DNA from 3 places in the Aminipila terrae genome. Region 2 is predicted to be linked to each of the others. Evidence: riboswitches for the same ligand, from Rfam matches in the RefSeq annotation. Region 2 holds a riboswitch; each other region holds the start of a gene.
What was found. Region 2 has a riboswitch for cobalamin ahead of Ami3637_RS02405 (hypothetical protein). Riboswitches for the same ligand answer to the same signal wherever they lie in the genome.
Positions count from the first base shown of each region.

Region 1: it holds a riboswitch for cobalamin, as region 2 does, so the genes downstream of both, Ami3637_RS15755 (Dph6-related ATP pyrophosphatase) here and Ami3637_RS02405 (hypothetical protein) in region 2, are expected to answer to the same signal.
Region 3: it holds a riboswitch for cobalamin, as region 2 does, so the genes downstream of both, cbiQ (cobalt ECF transporter T component CbiQ) here and Ami3637_RS02405 (hypothetical protein) in region 2, are expected to answer to the same signal.

Region 1 covers NZ_CP047591.1:3,259,289-3,262,474, reverse strand. The annotation lists gene Ami3637_RS15760 (nitrogenase component 1) at 1-1,159, opposite strand, end outside; gene Ami3637_RS15755 (Dph6-related ATP pyrophosphatase) at 1,210-1,869, opposite strand; cobalamin riboswitch at 2,040-2,283, opposite strand; gene Ami3637_RS15750 (SufBD protein) at 2,333-2,779, opposite strand; gene Ami3637_RS15745 (stalk domain-containing protein) at 2,797-3,186, opposite strand, start outside.
Region 2 covers NZ_CP047591.1:509,710-512,895, reverse strand. The annotation lists gene Ami3637_RS02410 (S-layer homology domain-containing protein) at 1-1,571, shown strand, start outside; cobalamin riboswitch at 1,687-1,892, shown strand; gene Ami3637_RS02405 (hypothetical protein) at 2,091-2,615, shown strand; gene Ami3637_RS02400 (S-layer homology domain-containing protein) at 2,690-3,186, shown strand, end outside.
Region 3 covers NZ_CP047591.1:1,767,271-1,770,456, reverse strand. The annotation lists gene Ami3637_RS08445 (heavy metal translocating P-type ATPase) at 1-1,330, opposite strand, end outside; cobalamin riboswitch at 1,533-1,736, shown strand; gene cbiQ (cobalt ECF transporter T component CbiQ) at 1,882-2,721, shown strand; gene Ami3637_RS08435 (energy-coupling factor ABC transporter ATP-binding protein) at 2,733-3,186, shown strand, end outside.

The DNA of each region.
Region 1 (3,186 bases), 760 kb from region 2:
CAGAGGAACTGATACTTTGATAGGATAAATAGGCACAGTTCTTAGGCGCATGTGCCAGTATTACAGCATCCCGGATATGGATACTCATAGTCATAGCGCCATTAAATGCACACCCGTGCAAAGGTTCATTTCGAATAACATTCTTTGATAAATATCTGTTTAATGACGTAACTTCATCTTTGACTGAATGATTTTCGCTGTTTACGGTTATACCCTGATGATTTTCGCTGTTTACGGTTATACCCTGATGATTTTCGCTTTCTTTTGTTTCTGAATCACATTTGCTAAACGGTTTCTTATAGTCAGCCTTTACGGTCTGGTAAATAACGGCTTCCAATTCATCGTCTGAAAGAGGATTTGCCTCATACATTGGAACACCATCAATTATATTTCTGCTTAAAGACTTAAAGATGTCATAAATCTTTTGTTCTTCATCTTGAATATCTGCTCCTTTATTTAGCTTCATTTTGCGAGAAATAAGTTCTACAACCGTAATATTTTTTCTTTCTGCCTGGGCAAAAACATTGCTTCTTGGAATTTTAGCACATACAGGCAGTCCCACTGCTGCTGCAAAAGCATAAACTTTTCTGTCTTCATCTTCAATATTACGGGAATTATATAACAGGCCGGCTACTCTGTACTTGCCATTTTCATAATTCTTTATCCCTCTGAGAATATTATTGGCTGCATACATTGCCATATATTCTCCAGAGGTCACTAAAAAAATAGTATCCGCATATTCTCTTCGTATAGGAACAGCAAACCCCCCACACACAACGTCACCCAAAACATCGTACAAAGTTATCTCATATTCTTCCTTAACCCTGAACTGCTCCAGAAGTTCAAAAGATGTAATAATTCCTCTTCCTGCGCACCCAACTCCAGGCTCAGGCCCTCCTGCTTCTACACACCCAACAGAACCATATCCCTCAAACAATATGTCTTCTTTTTTATAATCTAACGCTCCTGTTGTTTTGATATAGTCTAAAATCGTTGTTATCTTTCTCCCGTTTAACAGAAGTCTGGTTGAATCATGCTTTGGATCACAGCCGATTTGTAATACCCGCTTTCCTGAGTCAGCAAGTGCCGCTGATATATTTGCGCTAAGCGTAGATTTTCCAATACCACCCTTCCCATAAATAGCTATTTCATTTTTCATTAGTACCTCCATACCTTGCTAAAGACTTGTTGAGTTCAGATTTAAGCAATTTATAAAACCTTTATTCTTACATACCTGCCATCAAAAACCGGAATACCTGGATTAAATTCAACAGGTTTACTGAAAAGTGGTCCATCACATACAAAGGTATGGTATTCGCCATTCTCACCGCATGCATCAACACCCTCTGACTTTAGCTCTGCCACAAGCTCTCTTGTCAGCTGTTTTCCTATATATTTTGCATCCATTTTCTGTGTATCTATAACGGTGATATAAGTTATAAATCCACTGTCTATAAAATCATAAACCACCTGCTCCCTGGATTTTTTCCAAAGGGGAAGCAAAGGCTTTATATCTGCATTGTTACATCTATCTGTGTTCCACGCCAGATGTTCTTCTATATCTATATCTCCAAAGACACAGACTTCTGCACCTTTAGCTCTCTCTTCTTTTAAGACTCTTTCAAAGTTCATTTCGTAATCTTTGCCTGAGGTTCTTATTAGTCTTATAGGTATTTGTAAAGAATCACAAAGCCTTTCTATCATTTTTTCGTCAATGCCGTGAAACCACGTTTTGTTTTTATCTTCATTATATGTCATTATTAAACTTTGAGGTTCAAACCCCATGAGAATTGCTTTATATATAGCTAGGGTGCTGTCTTTGCCACTGCTGTATGATCCTGTAAATTTCGTATTACTTTTCAATTCCATCTGCCTCCTCCATTATGATGATTTCTGTTTATAAAGCTTACATCGATTCTGCCTGATGACATACAAAAAGCTGTAACATTACTGTTACAGCCGTTTTTCTGCAATTATTAATTTTGTAGAACTCCGTGGGATACCCACCCTTGTTCAAGCCCTCCGAAATTACCCGTCGAAGACTTTTGAAAATTTATGCAGGTCTTCTGGCTCATGGGTCATCATTCCCTTCAACCTTCCCAAGCTAAAAGCTCAGTGGTATATCATTCATGAGGATTAAAAGCCTCATAAACTCAATCTGATGGAACTCTTCATATACAGCGGCGGGGACCGCGCAGGACTTTTACCTGCTTCCCTCTTAGTCTGCAGATAACAAAGAATAGTTGGTTGTTATCTATGGGCAGAACATAAATTTCTATTTATTTGTTACTTTATGCTATCATTTTCCCTATTAACTGTCAACATAGTTTGATCAGAGGGACTCTATATTTTTTAAGGCACCCTGAATGTCTGAATAAACTAAGGGCTGCATACTGCTGTTATACATTTGAGGATTTGCTTTACGTAAAGCACTGCAAATGCATTCTTTTAATTCTGGCTTATATTTAACAATGTCTGGCAGCGTCTTAATACACTGTCTTGCTGTAATGGGCTTATCATCCATTATATGTTTCAGATATTCGTCAATAACCTCGTCCACTTTGAAATCATTATCCCATCTGGCATTGGCAGCAATTAAAATCAATCCTCTTGTCCTGACGTAAGAGTTTAAATCATCCAGCATTTCCACAAATGTATCAAAATAAGGGTAGACAGCATCTGATTCAGCACTCACAGCTTCCAGCTGTTTTAAGCATTGATATGCAGATTTATTATCTTTATCTTTTAAACCACAAACCAACTCATTGATATGGTTCATTACACTCACCTTCTTTTTTACTGATCAGACGAAGTAATAATCACTCGTCTTGCATCTGCATCCCATTTTACATCCGCACCCAGATTTTCTGATACAAACCTCAATGGAACCAGCGTAAAATCACTTTGTATAAGAGGTGCCGTATCCAGGGAAACTTTAGAACCATTTACATAGGCCACCTGACTTCCGATACTTACACTGACTTCTTTACCATGGATGCTGGCAGAAGCAGTCTTTGCTTTATTATCCCATTTTACCTGGGCACCTAAAGATTCAAAAATCTTTCTCATAGGAACCATAGTCCGTTGATTTTTCATAATCGGTTCACAATCAAAATATAACTCTACCCCATCTAAATATACGGTAATTGGCTTTAAACCTTTTTTCTCAGAAAAACTGTCTGGAAT
Region 2 (3,186 bases):
CCTGGATTCCTAAGACAACTACTACTGTGAAGTCAGATGCAACCGTATATCATGCATTTACTAAAGTTTTAAATGAAAAGGGATTTAATTATATAATATCAAATAAAAACTACGTATCTTCTATAACTAACCCATCAGGCAAGTGTTTATCTGAGTTTGACAAAGGAAAAAATTCAGGATGGCTTTATAGTGTGAATGGTAAAGTTCCTGCTAATGCATTGACCAAGTGTAATTTATACGATGGAGATAATATCGTATGGTACTATACCACGGACTGGACAAAAGATCCGGATGCAGTAGAGGCAGCTGGAGGAAAATCAGCTATTAAGGCTCTGGAAGAAACTGAAAAAGATAAAGCCACAGGAAAAACTGAAGTGCAAGCCACAACAGATAAAGATGGAAAGGCATTGGCAGAAGTAAAGACAAAAGATATTAGTGATGCTATAGAGGCTGTTGTAAAAGCCTCAGAAAAATCAGGTTCTACAGCTAAAAAAGAAGTGAAGATAGTGGTAAAGGCAGATGATAAGGCAAAAGAGGTAGAAACCAAACTGCCTAAAGACTCTATGGTGGAACTAAATAAGAAGGTTGATGTTGTAACTGTGCAAACCCCTCTTGCAGATATTGTTTTTGATAAACAGAATTTAGAGCTTATGTCAAAGAACATCAATGGGGATGCCAAGCTGTCAGTAAGAAAAATAGACATTGCTAAAGAAGGAAATATTTCAGAAGAAAGTAAGAGTAAAATTAAGGAGAAAGTCGGCAACAGACCAATTTTTGACTTTAATTTAACGGTAGGAGATAAGAAAATCTCTAATTTTGCAAATAATGTACAAGTTTCAATACCGTATACAGCAGCAGAGAGTGAAAATGTAAATGGAATTGTTGTTTATTATATAAACGACAGTGGAAATTTACAAACAGTTAAAGACTGCAAATATGATTCCAAGACAAAGATACTGACTTTTTCAACCAATCATTTTTCTAATTACGCGGTAGGTTATAATAACATTTCCTTTGATGATATATCAAAACATTGGGCAAAGGATCAGATTGTATACTTAGCAGCAAGAGATGTGGTAAAAGGTGTAAATAATGCAGGATTTGCGCCAAATGATAAGGTTACCAGGGCTGAATTTGTTCAAATACTTGCCAACCTGTCAGGGGCCGATTTAAGTAAATATGATGATTCTAAATTTAAAGATGCTAAAAAAGGAGTCTGGTTTGCAAACTCAGCAGCATGGGCAGCTGAGACGGGGCTGGTAACAGGAAATTCAAACAATGATGGTACGGTATCATTTAATCCAAATGAAAGCATTACGAGACAGGATATGGCTGTAATCCTTTCAAGATATATGACTAAGATTGAGCAAAAAAAACTCAGCGAAGTTAATAAAGAAGTGAAATTCTCTGACAAAGATCAAATCGGAAGTTATGCAGAATCAGCAGTAGCAGAACTGCAAAAGGCAGGAATCATTAGTGGGAAAACTGCGTACAACTTTGCTCCAAAAGAAAATGCAACAAGAGCAGAGTGTTCGAAAATGATTTCTGTTTTAATGCAGAATTATTTATAATTGAACAAGAACGAAAAAAGTAATATGCAATTATAACTTGTCGAAATCTGTAGAAATAAGTAATTAAAACACCTTTGAAATCTCGAATAAAATATTATATTATGGATATAGGAAATAATTTAATAGTTATTCATGTCTGTTAACGGAAGTTGGCAGTTAAAAGGGAAGCCGGTTTAAGTCCGGCACGGACCCGCCGCTGTAAGTGAGGAGTTCTTTTCTGAATTTGTGAGAGCAAATGACCACTGAGTATGTTTTATTTGGGAAGGTTGAAAAGAATGCAGAAACACAAGTCAGAAAACCTGCATGAATAAGAAAACGTGTCAAGGGTAAAATGGCAAGCGTTGATAGCGGTGTGACAAACAACTGCAAATATAAACAGTAGAAACGGACTGTGGTAGAGATACCACAGTCTTTTTATTTGGATTTTAGGCCTCAAAAGGGGTTTGAAATAAATAATTTATTATTTTTTTCTGAGGACAATAAGGTTATCAGAGAAGGCGTGATTCAAAGGAGGACAAAATGAAAAAACTATTAAACAAAAGAATCTTTGCCGTAGCTTTGGCATTGGTAATGGTTTTCGCTATGGCAAGTGTGTCATTTGCAGCAGAAAAGACAAATGGTACCGTACATGTGAATATTTATGTGCAGGAAGTAGATAGAATGGGTACCAGCCCCGTGCAGACAGTATTAACAACAACACCTATACAGGTTACTGTTCAGTCTGGACAGTCAGTGAAAGATGCAATAAATAAAGCTGTAGCAGAAAAATCAGGACTGTTGACAACAGCTGAATGGACTGGAAATTTCCTTAAATCAGCTACTTATGACGGAGTTAACTATATAAATGAAGATTCCTATTCATATGATGAGACAACTCATGAAAACGTTTATGATGGTCTTTCATGGATGTATTTTGTTAATACTCCAGACAATATGCCACAGAGTACAAATGATTATCCAACCGTTTCTATGGGTGAAAAGTTACTGACATCAGATGCATCAGTTACATTAAGTTTTGAAGCACTGGAATATCGTTGGAAATAACAAACACGGAAGCTGGAATGGCGGGAATCACTTGATTTCCGCCAATTTTAATTATGAAAAAAGAGGTAATTATTTTGAACATTATAAGAATGAATCACAGAAGATTAATAGCCTGGTTACTAATTTTTTTACTAATGGCTGGTGGTTTGGCAGTTTTGCCAACTATTTCATTTGCAAATAATAGTGTTGTAAAAGGATTAGGAAAATTTATAACTACACCTAGTATTAATGTTAAAATAAAAGAAAAACCGGCAGGTACTTTATTTCAAGTTGATGGATCAGGGAAAGAGACTGGTTTAACTGGATTTTCTTCAGAATGTTTAGAGTATCATGCTTATACTACTTCTGACAGTGATAAAATTTTTTCTTTTCAGATGTCTTCTTCAGATTGGAATAGCAAAGATGTTGGGCTAACAATTAAGATTAACGATGATGAAGGTAAAAAAATCTCCTCCGCAATGAGCGTTTCTTTTTACTTAAAGGGTAAAAATTTAACTGCAAATAAAGAAGGCACTATTGTAAATTTTGAATTTACAAATGGACATACATATAAAGTTATAGTCTATGGTGT
Region 3 (3,186 bases), 1.3 Mb from region 2:
TTACCGTATCAGACAGTACGATAAATCCCGCAGTTTCTTTATTGATGCCTATGTAAACGATTGTAGCCCCTTTCTCTGAGTAATCAGTGGCAGCCTTCTGAATCTTTTCAGGTATGGTGATTCCTTCTGTTTTCAATAAATCAGGTTTTCCTGCCATCACTTCCTGTCCGTCTACAAATGCTCTCACTCCCTGACCTGCTAAAAGAGAGAATTCTTGCGGTTCACACATGGTATGACATATTGACTGATAATATGAAACAATAGATTTTCCTATAGGGTGTTCCGAGCGCTGCTCTGCAGAGGCTGCATAGTATAATAACTTTTCTTCTGTAATACAATCATTAAAGCTCTTTACTGCCATAACGTTGAGTTTCCCATGAGTCAGGGTTCCTGTCTTGTCAAAAGCTATATGTTTCACTTTAGAAAAGCGCTCCAGAGCGTCTCCAGAGCGGATAATAATGCCATAGGTTGTTGCATTGCCAATGCCAGCCAGAATTGCCGTTGGCGTAGCTAAAATAAATGCACAAGGGCAGAACACAACCAGAACGGTTACTGCACGAATCAGTTCTCCTGTAACAGCCCCCGTAATAACCGCTGCTCCCAGTGCCGCCCAGACCATCCACGTAGCCCATCTGTCTGCAAGGGTTATGATAGGGGCTTTATTGGCCTCTGCCTCTTTCACCATTTGAATCATCCTCTGCAGAGAACTGTCCTTCCCTACTTTAGTGGCTCTCATAGTAAACGTCCCATACTGGTTCACCGTTCCGCTGGTTACTGCATCTCCAACAGTCTTATCTATGGGTAGGGATTCCCCTGTCATGACCGATTGATCAATGGAAGTCTCCCCTGACGCAATAACGCCGTCAACAGGAATTGTCTCCCCTGCCAGAACCAGCAAAATATCATTAATGTTCACCTGGTCCGCTGGAATGATTTTCTCCGTACCATCCTTAAGCACTCGTGCAGTCTTCGGGGTTAACTTAATCAATCTTTCTATGCCTTCATTTGCTTTCCTTGAAGTGCCGTTTTCAAGAAGAGTACCAATAGCCATGATAAATGCAACTTCTCCGGCAGCAAAATACTCACCGATACACACGGATGCTACTAAAGCAATTGAAACAAGAACATCAGCCTTTATATCATGATCCACTACTAATCCTTTAATGGCTCCTAAAAGAATCGGTATTCCACACAGCACAATTGCAATCCATGCTGAATCAAATCCAAGACTTCCTCTTAGTAAATGGGATAAGCTGACCAGCAGAGCAATCCCGGATATGATAACAAATATTAAATTTAGTTTATCCTCTTCCATTATCCATTTCTTCATTTTTATTTCTGCCTCCCTTATATTCATAAAATTAGTATATAATCTGTCTATATATTCTTCTGTGTTATAGTTTTCATATCCCCCAGGGGGATATGAAAACTATAACACTTATTCCTCTTTTGTCAACTATGCAGTATTATTTTAACTTTAAGTATTTCCCCATGCTTGACATTAAAAGTCAGAAGTGATAATATCATCATGCAACTAAATAGATATTTTGTGTTCCGTCAAATGCGTTTGACGGCTAAGAGGGAAGCAGGTGTCAGTCCTGCGCGGTCCCGCCGCTGTAATCGAGGAGTCAGAATCCTGTTCCGAAAAGGAAGATCACTGAAACATAAGTTTTGGGAAGATCGGAAGATGATGTTGATACGTAAGCCAGAAGACCTGCATAAAATTCCATGTAATCCGATGGGAGATCGGTTTATATTTTTATTGTGTTTTACAGAAAAACGGGCTGTAGCGAAAGCTGCAGTCTTTTTTTATTTTAAAAGATGCATACTGGATAAAATTTGCCTACATTTTTGAAGCTGTAATGATTGAGGATAATAACAATGGAGAAACACATCATTTCTAAAAACAGAGAGCATCATAAACACCATAAAATCGGACATAAACACGGAGAAGGTTCCTGCATCGACTTTTACGCTTACAATTCTGGAATAAGACATTGGAATCCAACTTTTAAGGTATCTTTTTCTGCTTTGACATTAATCTTATGCATTGCGCTAAATAATCCCTATGTGTCTATTGCAGTAATTGTATCCATGGCGTATCTGACGATAGTAAAGGGTGGGCTTCCAGTACTTTCATATTTGTCGGTGCTGACAATTCCCATTACCTTCATTCTTCTTGGTACGGTTACTATAGGAATTGACTTGTCCACTCAGCCTATTGGCCAATACAATCTGAATCTGGGACTCTTTTATATTTTCACTTCAGAGAAGAGTTTGAAGATTATGTGCTTTTTAATCCTAAAGGTTTTTGCTGCAATCAGCTCTATGGAAATGATGGCTTTGTCGACACCATCAACCGAAATAATCTGTGTGATTGAAAGAGCACATGTGCCCAAGCTATTTATAGAATTGATGATGATGACTTATCGTTACATATTTATTCTGATAGACGTAAACATTAACATCAGAAATTCTGCAGATTCACGTCTGGGTTTCTGTGATTTGAAAACCTCTTGGAGTACATTCGGAAAAGTTGCAAGCAATATGCTGATTGTTTCAATGAAAAAGTCTAATGCCTATTATGATGCCATGGAATCCAGATGCTATGATGGCGAATTTATGATTCTGGAGGAAACACAAAATGTTAGTGCAAAACAAGTTATCGCAGCAATGATATTTATATTTTTTCTTTTAGTACTATGGTACATCACGCAATAGAAAGGGTCATTATGAAAAATCCGATTTTACAAATTCAGAATTTACATTATTGCTATGGAAACGGAAAGACCGCCCTGAATGATATCAGTCTGGATATCTATGAAGGTGAAAAAATTGCTGTTGTCGGTTCAAATGGTGCTGGAAAATCTACCTTTTTCCTTAATACTAATGGTGTTCTTAAGCCTGACGAAGGCCAGATTTTTTATAGGGGAACCCCTATTAACAAAAAAAACTTAAAAGAGCTTCGTAAAAATATCGGTATTGTGTTTCAGGATGCAGATAATCAAATCATTGCTTCTACTGTTTTGGCAGAAGTGGGATTTGGTCCTATGAATCTAAAATTGCCAAAAGAGGAAGTTTTAGAACGTGTTGAAGAAGCCTTAAAGTATATGAACATTCTTGAATTTAAAGACCGGCCTCCCCATTACCTTAGTGGTGGAGAAAAAAAACGAGTTAGCATTGCTG